One region of the Rhodococcus mengyinensis genome, then DNA from elsewhere that is predicted to be linked to it. Evidence: riboswitches for the same ligand, from Rfam matches in the RefSeq annotation. Region 1 holds a riboswitch; the other holds the start of a gene.

Region 1 (4,679 bases):
GACCGTCCCGTCACCCGATTCCAGGCCGAGCGCCTCGAAGACTCCTCTCGCTGAAAGGTTGTGGAGAACATGACCGACAACTCGTACGCCAGGCCCGGCGCCCAGGTGCACTTCGGTGTCTTCTTCCAGGGCGTCAACCACACGACGATCTGGTCCGATCCGTCGAGCGGATCGCAGATCGACTTCGAAACGTTCCGGCGGGTGGCACTGACCGCCGAGCGGGGCCTGTTCGACGCCTTCTTCCTCGGTGAGGGCCTGCGTCTGCGGGAACAGGAAGGCAAGATTCTCGATCTCGACATCGTGGGCAGGCCGGACGCGATCACCCAGCTCGCGGCGCTGGCCGGCATCACCCGGCACATCGGGTTGGTGGCCACCCAGAACACCACCTACAACGAGCCCGCCGACCTCGCCCGGCGGCTGTCCGGGCTGGACCTGCTGTCCGGTGGCCGTGCCGGCTGGAACGCCGTCACCACGGACAACGCGTGGACCGGTGAGAACTTCCGGCGCGGCGGCTACCTCGATCACGCCGACAGGTACGAGCGGGCCGGGCAGTTCCTCGACACCGCCCGGGCGATCTGGGATGCGTGGGTAGACGGCGCGGTCGCGACGAGCACCGACGCGCCGTCGTGGTCGACCCCGGACGGTGTGCAGGAGGTGTCCCGGCGCACGTCACAGTTCGACGTCACGGTCACCCCCACGCTGCCGCGCAGCGCGCAGGGGCATCCCGTCATCTTCCAGGCCGGCGACTCACCGGCGGGCCGGGACTTCGCGGCCGCGCACACCGACGTGATCTTCTCCCGGCACGGAACGCATTTCGACGAGGCGCTCGCCTTCGCCGAGGACATCCGGGCGAGACTGCGTCGTGCAGGGCGTCCCGAGGACGACGTCAAGATTCTGCCGGGCACGCAGATCGTGCTCGCGGAGAACGCGTCCGAGGTGGAGGAGAAGGTGCGCTGGGTTCTCGAGGGCCAGTACACCGGGCAGACGGCGTTGTCGCTGGTCGGTCAGGTGTGGGGCCGCGATCTGTCCGATCGCGACCCGGACGGTCCACTGCCCGAATTCGATCCGGTGCCCGCGCCGATCTCCGTCACCCGTGGGGCGGCGCGTGACGGAAAGGATCCGCTCGCCATCGCCCGGGAATGGCGGGCCCTGGCAGAGGCGCAGAACCTGTCGCTGCGTCAGGTTGCGATCGCGACCACCCAGCGCTCCGGATTCGCCGGTACTCCCGGGCAGGTCGCCGACGAACTCACCCGGTGGGTTCGCAGTGGGGCCACGGACGGGTTCAACATCTCGCCGTATCTGGTGCCCACCGGACTCGACGAGATCGTCGACCTGCTTGTGCCCGAATTGCAGGAGCGAGGTTCGTACCGAACGGAATACGAAGGCTCCACCCTGCGTGAACATCTCGGTCTCCGGCCCGCTCTGTCGCGGCGGGAACTCCCGCCCCGGCAGGCCGTGGGGTAACGGGGTCCGTGTGGCGCGGCGACCGGCGATCTCTTACACTCGGTAACGACCATCCAGAGCGACCGAGAGACCTGGCTCGTTGACGTCGCAGCAACCCCCCGCCCTGCGGGTGCGGGTGCTACCGCCGGGATCGATGGAGGAACGATGTTGACCGAAGGTTTCGTGAGCGCCTGGGGGCGTCTCCACGTCGATCTCTGCCGACTGTCCACCTCGATCTGTCACAGCTGACCTGACACCCCGATCCGTCGGGGTTCCGGCTCTTCACACCGCATCCGCGTCGGATCCGGTGTCCCTCACCTTCCTGTGCGCGTGAGCGCTGCCGATACGACGGGCAGCGCGCACGGCACTTCTTCGAGATCACGGAGTTCTCGGTGCCATCAGTGCTTTTGTCCTCGCCCCACCGCGGTGCCCGCATCGCAGCAGGTATCGGCGCCGCCGCCGTGCTGGCCACGGCACTCACCGCCTGCGGTGGCGGTTCCAGCAGTTCCTCCGCGGATGCGGGCCCCGCGCAGCCCGGCGGCACACTCCGCTACGGCCTGTCCCAGGCGCCCACGTGCGCCGACCCCGCGCAGTCGGGCACGAATCAGACGGTCTACGTGGCTCGTCAGGTGGTGGACTCGCTCACCGACCAGGACCCGGAGACGGGCGAACTGAAGCCGTGGCTCGCCGAGAGCTGGGAAACCGACGCCGACGCGTCCTCCTTCACGTTCCACCTGAAGGAGGGGGTGACGTTCAGCGACGGAACACCTTTCACCGCGGATTCGGTGAAGAAGAATCTCGACGCCATCGTGAACACCCTCTCCGGCGCCAAGGCCCCGCTCGGTGCCAGCTACCTCGCCGGTTACACCGGCACCACCGTGATCGACCCGCTGACGGCGCAGGTCGACTTCGCCGCACCCAACGCGCAGTTCCTGCAGGCGTCGTCCACCCCGCAGCTGGGCATCCTGTCCGATGCGTCCGTCGCGAAGTCCGCCGAAGAACGGTGCACCGGCAACATCTCGGGCACCGGGCCGTTCACGTACGCCGACTACCAGCAGGACAAGTCGGTGACCCTCGCCAAGCGCGCCGGATACAACTGGGGTTCGGACGTGTTCGGCCATGACGGCGAGGCCTACCTCGACACCATCGAGTTCAGCGTCGTGCCCGAATCCGGCGTCCGCACGGGCAGCCTGTCCTCGGGACAGCTGGACGCGATCAGTGACGCGTTGCCGCAGGACGCCCCGCAGATCGAAGGCGCGGGCGGGCAGGTGCTCACCACGTCGAACCCCGGGACCCCGTTCGGCTTCCAGCCCAACGTGACTCGCGGACCGCTCGTCGACCCCGTCGTGCGCAGCGCGCTGGTCCCGGCGATCAACCGGCAGGAACTGGTCGACACCGTACTCGGTCCAAACTTCACACCCGCCACCAGCACGCTGGCCAGTCGCACCCCGGGCTACGTGGCGCTGCCGGACGTGTCGTACGACCCGGAGAAGGCGAAGTCGATTCTGGATCAGGCGGGCTGGGTTCCCGGTGCCGACGGCATCCGCGAGAAGAGCGGTCAGAAGCTGAGCTTCCCCGTTCTGTTCAGCTCCGTGTTCGCCGGCAACCAGGCCATCCTCGAACTGGTGCAGCAGCAGCTCAAAGAGGTGGGAGTGGATCTGCAGCTGAATCTCGTGTCCACTCCGGAGTCCATCGCCCGCCAGAATTCCAAGGACTTCGACGCCACCTACTACAACAGCACCCGCGCCGACGGTGACATCCTCCGCACCCAGTTCGGCCTCGACGGCCGCAACCTGAACAACCGCGGACCGATTCCCGCGCTCGACGACGTGCTCGCGAAGCAACTCGCCACCACCGACACCACCGAGCGGAGCGCGCTCGTCGCCGACGCCCAGCAGCAGGTGCTCGACAACGGTCTGTGGATCCCCACGGTGGAGTTGTCGCAGGCGATCGGCGCCGGTCCCAACGTGCAGGACCTGAAGTTCGAGGCCTCGGCCCGGCTCCAGTTCTTCGACACCTGGATCAGCGGACGCTGAGCCATGATTCGCTACCTCGGACTACGCGTGCTGCAGGCGATCGCCGTCCTGTGGGCGACGTTCACCGTGTCGTTCGCCGTGCTGTTCCTGCTGCCGTCCGACCCGGTGAGCATCGCCGTCGACTCGGCGACCACCGGAACGACGGTCGACGCGGCCGCCGTCGCGGAGCTGCAGGCGCGGTACGGCCTCGACCAGCCGGTGTGGGTGCAGTACTGGAACTCGCTGAGCCACGCCGTCCGCGGTGACTTCGGGTACTCGATCGCCACCGGGCAATCGGTGACCGAGGCGATCGGGAACGCGGTCCCCAGCACGCTCGCGCTGGCGTCGGCGGCGCTGGTTCTCGCGGTCGTGTTCGGGGCAGCGGTCGCGTTCCTCGCCACCTACACCAGGGTCCACTGGGTGCGGAATCTGCTGTTCTCACTGCCTCCGCTCGGTGTCGCGGTGCCGACGTTCTGGGTGGGACTGATTCTGCTGCAGCTGTTCTCGTTCCGGCTGAAGGCCTTCCCGGCGTTCGGTGACCAGGGGATCGCGACGCTGGTGCTCCCCGCGGTGACGCTCGCGCTGCCGACCGGTGCCGTGATCGCGCAGGTGCTCGCGGCGAGTCTGCAGACCACGTGGCGGCAGCCGTTCATCGAAGCTGCGCGGGCGAAGGGTGCGTCCCGCTGGCAGATTCAGACCCGGCACGCGCTGCGCCTGTCGAGCATTCCGGCGTTCACCATCGCCGGTGTGCTCGTGGGTAATCTGCTGGCCGGATCGGTCGTCGTCGAGACGGTGTTCTCGCGCGCCGGCGTGGGGCGGCTCACCCAGACGTCCGTGATGGCGCAGGACATTCCGGTGGTCCAGGGAATCGTGGTGCTGAGCTCGGTCGTCTACGTACTCGTCAATCTCGCCGTCGATCTGCTCTATCCGCTGATCGATCCCCGGATCGTCGAGGGCAGGCGCAGTTCCGGCCGCAACACCACCGCGGATGTGGAGGAGAAGGTTCATGTCTGACATCCTCACCAGGGAACTGATCGAGGAGGCCGAGGGTTTCGGCGCTCCGCCGACCGAACCGCCTCCCGTGGTCGCGTCCGAGTCGGACAGTCGCGGACGCCGCGCGGTGACGTGGTTGCGTCGCAATCTCGTGCTGGTGGCCTCGGCCGCCGTGCTCCTCGTCGCGGTCGGATTCGCGGTGGCGCCGTCGGTGTTCGCGAGCGGCGA
Region 2 (4,679 bases), on a different contig from region 1:
AAGTCACGTACCGCGGCGTGCCGGTCGGCCGCGTCGGGGACATGTCCCTGACCCCGGACGGCGTCGTCGTCGAACTGAGGATCGACACGAGCGCGCCCGACATTCCCGCGTCCGCGAAAGCCGTCGTGGCCAACAGGTCGGCGATCGGCGAGCAGTACGTCGACCTTCGGCCCGCCACCGATCGCGGGCCGTACCTGACGGACGGGTCCCGAATCGCCGCCGCCGACACCTCGACGCCGGTGCCCGTCGAAGAATTGCTCGCCAGCACACAGGGATTGACGAAATCCGTGCCGATCGACGCGCTCCACACCGTCGTGACGGAACTCGGTGCGGCGTTCGACGGCAAGGGCGAAGACCTTCAGTCGCTCGCGGACTCGTTGTCCGGGCTGTCGGCGTCGGGATCCGAATCGCTCGACCGGACACTGGCTTTGGTGCGCGACGGTCGAACTGTACTGGATACGCAGTCCGAACAGTCGTCGGCGATCAAGGATTTCAGTGCCGACCTGGACTCGCTCGCGGATCGTCTGCGCAGCAGCGACCCGGACGTCCGGCGGCTGATCGACAACGGAAATCCGGCGAGCGATCAACTGGGGCAACTTGTCTCGGAGACCGGACCCGGTGCCACGACGAACCTCGCCAACCTGTCCGCCACGGCGAAGGTGATCTCGGTGCAGGCCACCGCCCTGCAGACGCTGTTCGTGTATCTGCCCGGCGTGGCGGCCGCGTCTTCGACCATTGCGCCCGACGACGGAACCGTTCACCTGGGTCTGGTGGCAGAGACCAACAATCCGCCGTCGTGCACCGTCGGCTACGAGGGCACCCAGGCGATCCTCCAGGAGATGAAGCGGAACGACCCGAACTTCGACGACACGCAGCAGGACTTCCCGCAGAACACTGCCGCGTCCTGCGAAGCCCCGCAGGGCAGTCTCACCGGCGTCCGCAGTGCGAACCGGATCGTGTTCGGCGACCCCGCCACCGTTCAGCCGTGGGACTCCACGCCCAAGAAGGACCCGAACAGGCTGGACCTCAACCCGATTGCGAATCAGCTCGCCCCGCTCCTCGGGGTGACTCTCAACTGACGCGAGTTCTCGGTCCCGGATCCGGGACCCTCCGGGTTTCGGGTTGACAACTGCGCGCCGATCCTGCAATCTTCGAAACAGGTCACGAGTACCAGCGTCAAGCCCCGGCTAGCTGGTCGGCAACCCTCCACCGCGGCGGGGTGCTCCGGGTGACGACCAGGCTGAGGTCCATACCGGACCCGGCAAGCGCGGACTCCGAGAGGGCACCGACCCTGCGACGAGTCCCTGACTACGAGGGATGTCGTGATGACTGCTGTACTGACCGCTGACGTGTGTGTTGCCCCCCTGGCCCAGGTTTCGGGCTCCGACCTGCGGGTTCCGCTCGTTCAGGGCGGCGACTGTGCCTACGTCAACTTCGACTACGCCGCCAGTGCGCCGGCGTTGGCGCAGGTGACCGACCGGATCGGGGCACTGCTACCGACGTACTCCAGCGTGCACCGCGGCGCCGGCTACGCGTCGCGGGTCTCGACCGAGTGCTACGAGAAGGCCCGCGACTCTGTCGCCCGGTTCGTCGGAGCGGGGGAGGACCAGGTGGTGGTCTTCACCCGGAACACGACCGACTCGCTGAATCTGCTGGCCGGCTGCGTCCCCGGCAGCACCGTCGTCCTCGACATCGAGCACCATGCGAACCTGCTGCCGTGGAAGAACTCTCGCGTCGTGAGGGCGGCGGACACGCTGGAGGAGACGGTCCGCCTGCTCGTCGCAGAACTGTGCTCCAAGCCCACCGCCCTGCTCGCGGTGACGGGTGCATCCAACGTGACCGGCGAGGTTCTGCCGATCGCCGCCCTCGCCGAGGTGGCGCATCGTTGCGGCGCACGGATTCTCGTCGACGCCGCTCAGCTCGCGCCGCACCGGCGCATCGACGTCGAGGAGTGGGGCGTCGACTACCTCGCGTTCTCCGGGCACAAGCTGTATGCCCCCTTCGGCGCCGGTGTGCTGGTGGGCCGCCGGGACTGGCTGGACGCCGCCGAGCCCTATCTCGCAGGCGGCGGGGCGGTCCGGAACGTGACCGTCGAATCGACCCAGTGGGCGCCCGCCCCTGCCCGGCACGAGGCCGGAACCCCCAACGTGCTCGGCGCGGCGGCGCTCGCCGCCGCGTGCGATGCACTGTCCGAGCTGGACTTCGGCACGGTGGCCGCACACGAGGCGGCACTCACCGGCCGGCTCCTGGACGGCCTCGGCTCCGTCGACGGCCTGGACTTCCTGCGGCTGTGGTCGGACGCCCCCGACACCGTGGGGATCGTGACATTCACGATCGACGGGTTCGAGCCGGGAGAGATCGCCGCCTACCTCTCCGCCGAACATGGAATCGGAGTTCGCGACGGGCGGTTCTGCGCCCATCCTCTGCTGGGCCGCCTTGGCAGGCCTGACGGCGCCGTGCGGGTGAGTGTGGGTCTCGGAAGCTGCTCCGAGGACGTGGATCGGCTGGTCGACGCGGTGCGCACCCTGGTGGCGGGCCGCCGGAGCTGGACCTACGCCAAGGAGAGCGGCCAGTGGAATCCGGTGCCGGAGACGCGTTTTTCGCGGGACGCGCTAGTATGACCGCATGGCATCGCAGGCTGGGAGCACAATGATTGCTCACTGGTGCCGTCGGCATGTCGATCTGTGCCGAACCGCCTCGGGTATGTGTTCGAGCTGACCGTTCTTCCAGCTCCGTTTCATTCACACGTCATTCCCGAGGAACCCCTATGTCTCGAGACAATGCCTTCGTATCCCGTCCCCTTCGCGTCGCCGTCGAACTGACCGGCTCCGGCCACCACCCGGCGGCCGAGGGCGCCACCGGCACGCGGCCGATCAACGGCGCGGACTACTGGGTGGACCTGACCGCCGATTCGACGGATCAGCTCGACCTCACGTCGTTCCCGCCGAACGTCGTCCGGATCCGGGCGTCCGATCTGCGTGAGGCGCAGCAGGAACGCGCACGGATCCGCGCCGAACTCGTCGCCGACGGTCGCGACCCCGACAGCGTCACCGTCCTGGTGGACCTCGAGGTGCTCATCGCCGGGGAGGCCCGCGCCGCCCGCAAGGAGCTGGCCCTCCTCGACAGCGCCCTGGCGACGCCGCGTGCTCCGGTGTCGTTGCAGTACATCGGAACTCCGGTCGGCCTCGCCGGACTCATCGCCGACATCCAGGCGGCAGGCGTCGCCGACGGTGTGACCGTGCTGCCGCTGTCGCTGCCCAGGGTCCTGGAGCAGCTCGTCGACGGCACCCTCCCGTGGCTGGAGGAGCGAGGTCTCGTCACCTCCGCCGACGCCGTCGACGAGGCGCTGCGTCGCTTCGACCTCCCCCTCCGCGAGCGGGTACTGGCGTCCTGAACTGGTCAGTTGCCGTTGTTCGCTGAACCGAGCGGAGTGGGCCGGTAGTACCGGCCCTCGTGATACAGCAGGGGAGCCGAAGCGGAGTCGTCGTCTGCCTCGGCATGAACGCGGGTGACGAGGCCGATGACGAGCGTGTGATCGCCGACGGGAATCAGCTGGTCCACGATCACCCGCAACCAGCTGGGAGTTCCGTGGAGGACCGGTTCGCCGGTGTCGAGTCGCGCCCAGAGCGACTCGTCGGAGAACCGCTGGTCGGCGCTTCGGGAGAATCGCTGAGCCAGGTGCTGCTGGTGCTCGCCGAGGAGGTGAATCACCAGCGAATCCGCGGAATGAAGTGCATCGATGCTGGACGACGTGTTCGCGATGTTGAACGACACCAACGGCGGGTCCAGTGAAACCGAGGAGAACGAGGACGCGGTGAAGCCGACCGGGCCGGACCCCGAATCGAGGGTCACGATGGTGACGCCCGCCGGGTGCCGACGCAGGGCTGCGCGGTAATCCTCGGCGCAGATTCCGGGGGCGAGTCGATGGTCGCGTGGGAGGTCCGAACCATCGACGGTTTCGGCGTTCTCGGCTCTGTCGGACAAATCATTCTCCGGGTCGGCCCGTGCGGGCACTGTGTCATTCTCGTTCACGAGATCTGACGTCAACTATAGGGGCGTCAACCGCCCGGGATTCAGTCGACGTCGATCGCCAGGCCCGCGGTGATCCGCACCAACTCGGAGAACGACGTGCGGAAGACCGTGTCCGGGTGCCCGGCGGCCGCCCACAGTTCCGCGTACTCCGACAGGGCGTTGTCGACGTACGTCGGAAGGTTCGTGGGATGTCCGAGCGGGGCAATACCCCCGATCGGCTGTCCGGTCGCGATCCGCACCATGTCGAGGGGTGCCCGGGTCAGATTTCCCTGCAGTCGTTTGCCCGTGTTCGCCAGATCCACCTCGTGCGCCCCCGACACGAGGAGCAGGATCGGATCGTCGTCCAGGAGGAACACCAGCGACTTGGTGATGGCACCGATATCGACCCCCAGAGACTCCGCCGCCTCGGCCGCGGAGTGGGTGGAGTCGGGCTGGGTCACGATCACCCCATGGTGTCCTCGCGCGATCAGAGTCTCGGCGACATGCGCGGCGTGGGGGTGCAGGGGCGTCGGCATGAACCAAGAGTAGGTCCATTCCTCCGGTACGACATCAAGAAGCGTCGTCCGACACGACATCGGAACGGGGCGTAGTCGATTCCGGCTTCCGGAGGCGCCGGGCGGTGAACCCGAACAGCAGTCCGAGCCCGA

What was found. Region 1 has a riboswitch for S-adenosylmethionine ahead of ACNJ7E_RS00875 (putative leader peptide). Riboswitches for the same ligand answer to the same signal wherever they lie in the genome.
Region 2: linked by a shared signal. The riboswitch ahead of ACNJ7E_RS15765 (aminotransferase class V-fold PLP-dependent enzyme) and the one ahead of ACNJ7E_RS00875 (putative leader peptide) in region 1 are both predicted to bind S-adenosylmethionine.

Annotation. Positions count from the first base shown of each region.
Region 1 is NZ_JBLWIT010000012.1:28,474-33,152, reverse strand. It holds gene ACNJ7E_RS00885 (LLM class flavin-dependent oxidoreductase) at 1-54, shown strand, start outside; gene ACNJ7E_RS00880 (NtaA/DmoA family FMN-dependent monooxygenase) at 70-1,464, shown strand; SAM riboswitch class I at 1,511-1,604, shown strand; gene ACNJ7E_RS00875 (putative leader peptide) at 1,609-1,692, shown strand; gene ACNJ7E_RS00870 (ABC transporter substrate-binding protein) at 1,845-3,479, shown strand; gene ACNJ7E_RS00865 (ABC transporter permease) at 3,483-4,472, shown strand; gene ACNJ7E_RS00860 (ABC transporter permease) at 4,465-4,679, shown strand, end outside.
Region 2 is NZ_JBLWIT010000084.1:76,022-80,700, reverse strand. It holds gene ACNJ7E_RS15770 (MlaD family protein) at 1-1,079, shown strand, start outside; SAM riboswitch class IV at 1,160-1,274, shown strand; gene ACNJ7E_RS15765 (aminotransferase class V-fold PLP-dependent enzyme) at 1,326-2,621, shown strand; gene ACNJ7E_RS15760 (putative leader peptide) at 2,626-2,718, shown strand; gene ACNJ7E_RS15755 (LLM class oxidoreductase) at 2,768-3,394, shown strand; gene ACNJ7E_RS15750 (flavin reductase family protein) at 3,400-3,909, opposite strand; gene ACNJ7E_RS15745 (YbaK/EbsC family protein) at 4,074-4,547, opposite strand; gene ACNJ7E_RS15740 (ABC-2 transporter permease) at 4,582-4,679, opposite strand, start outside.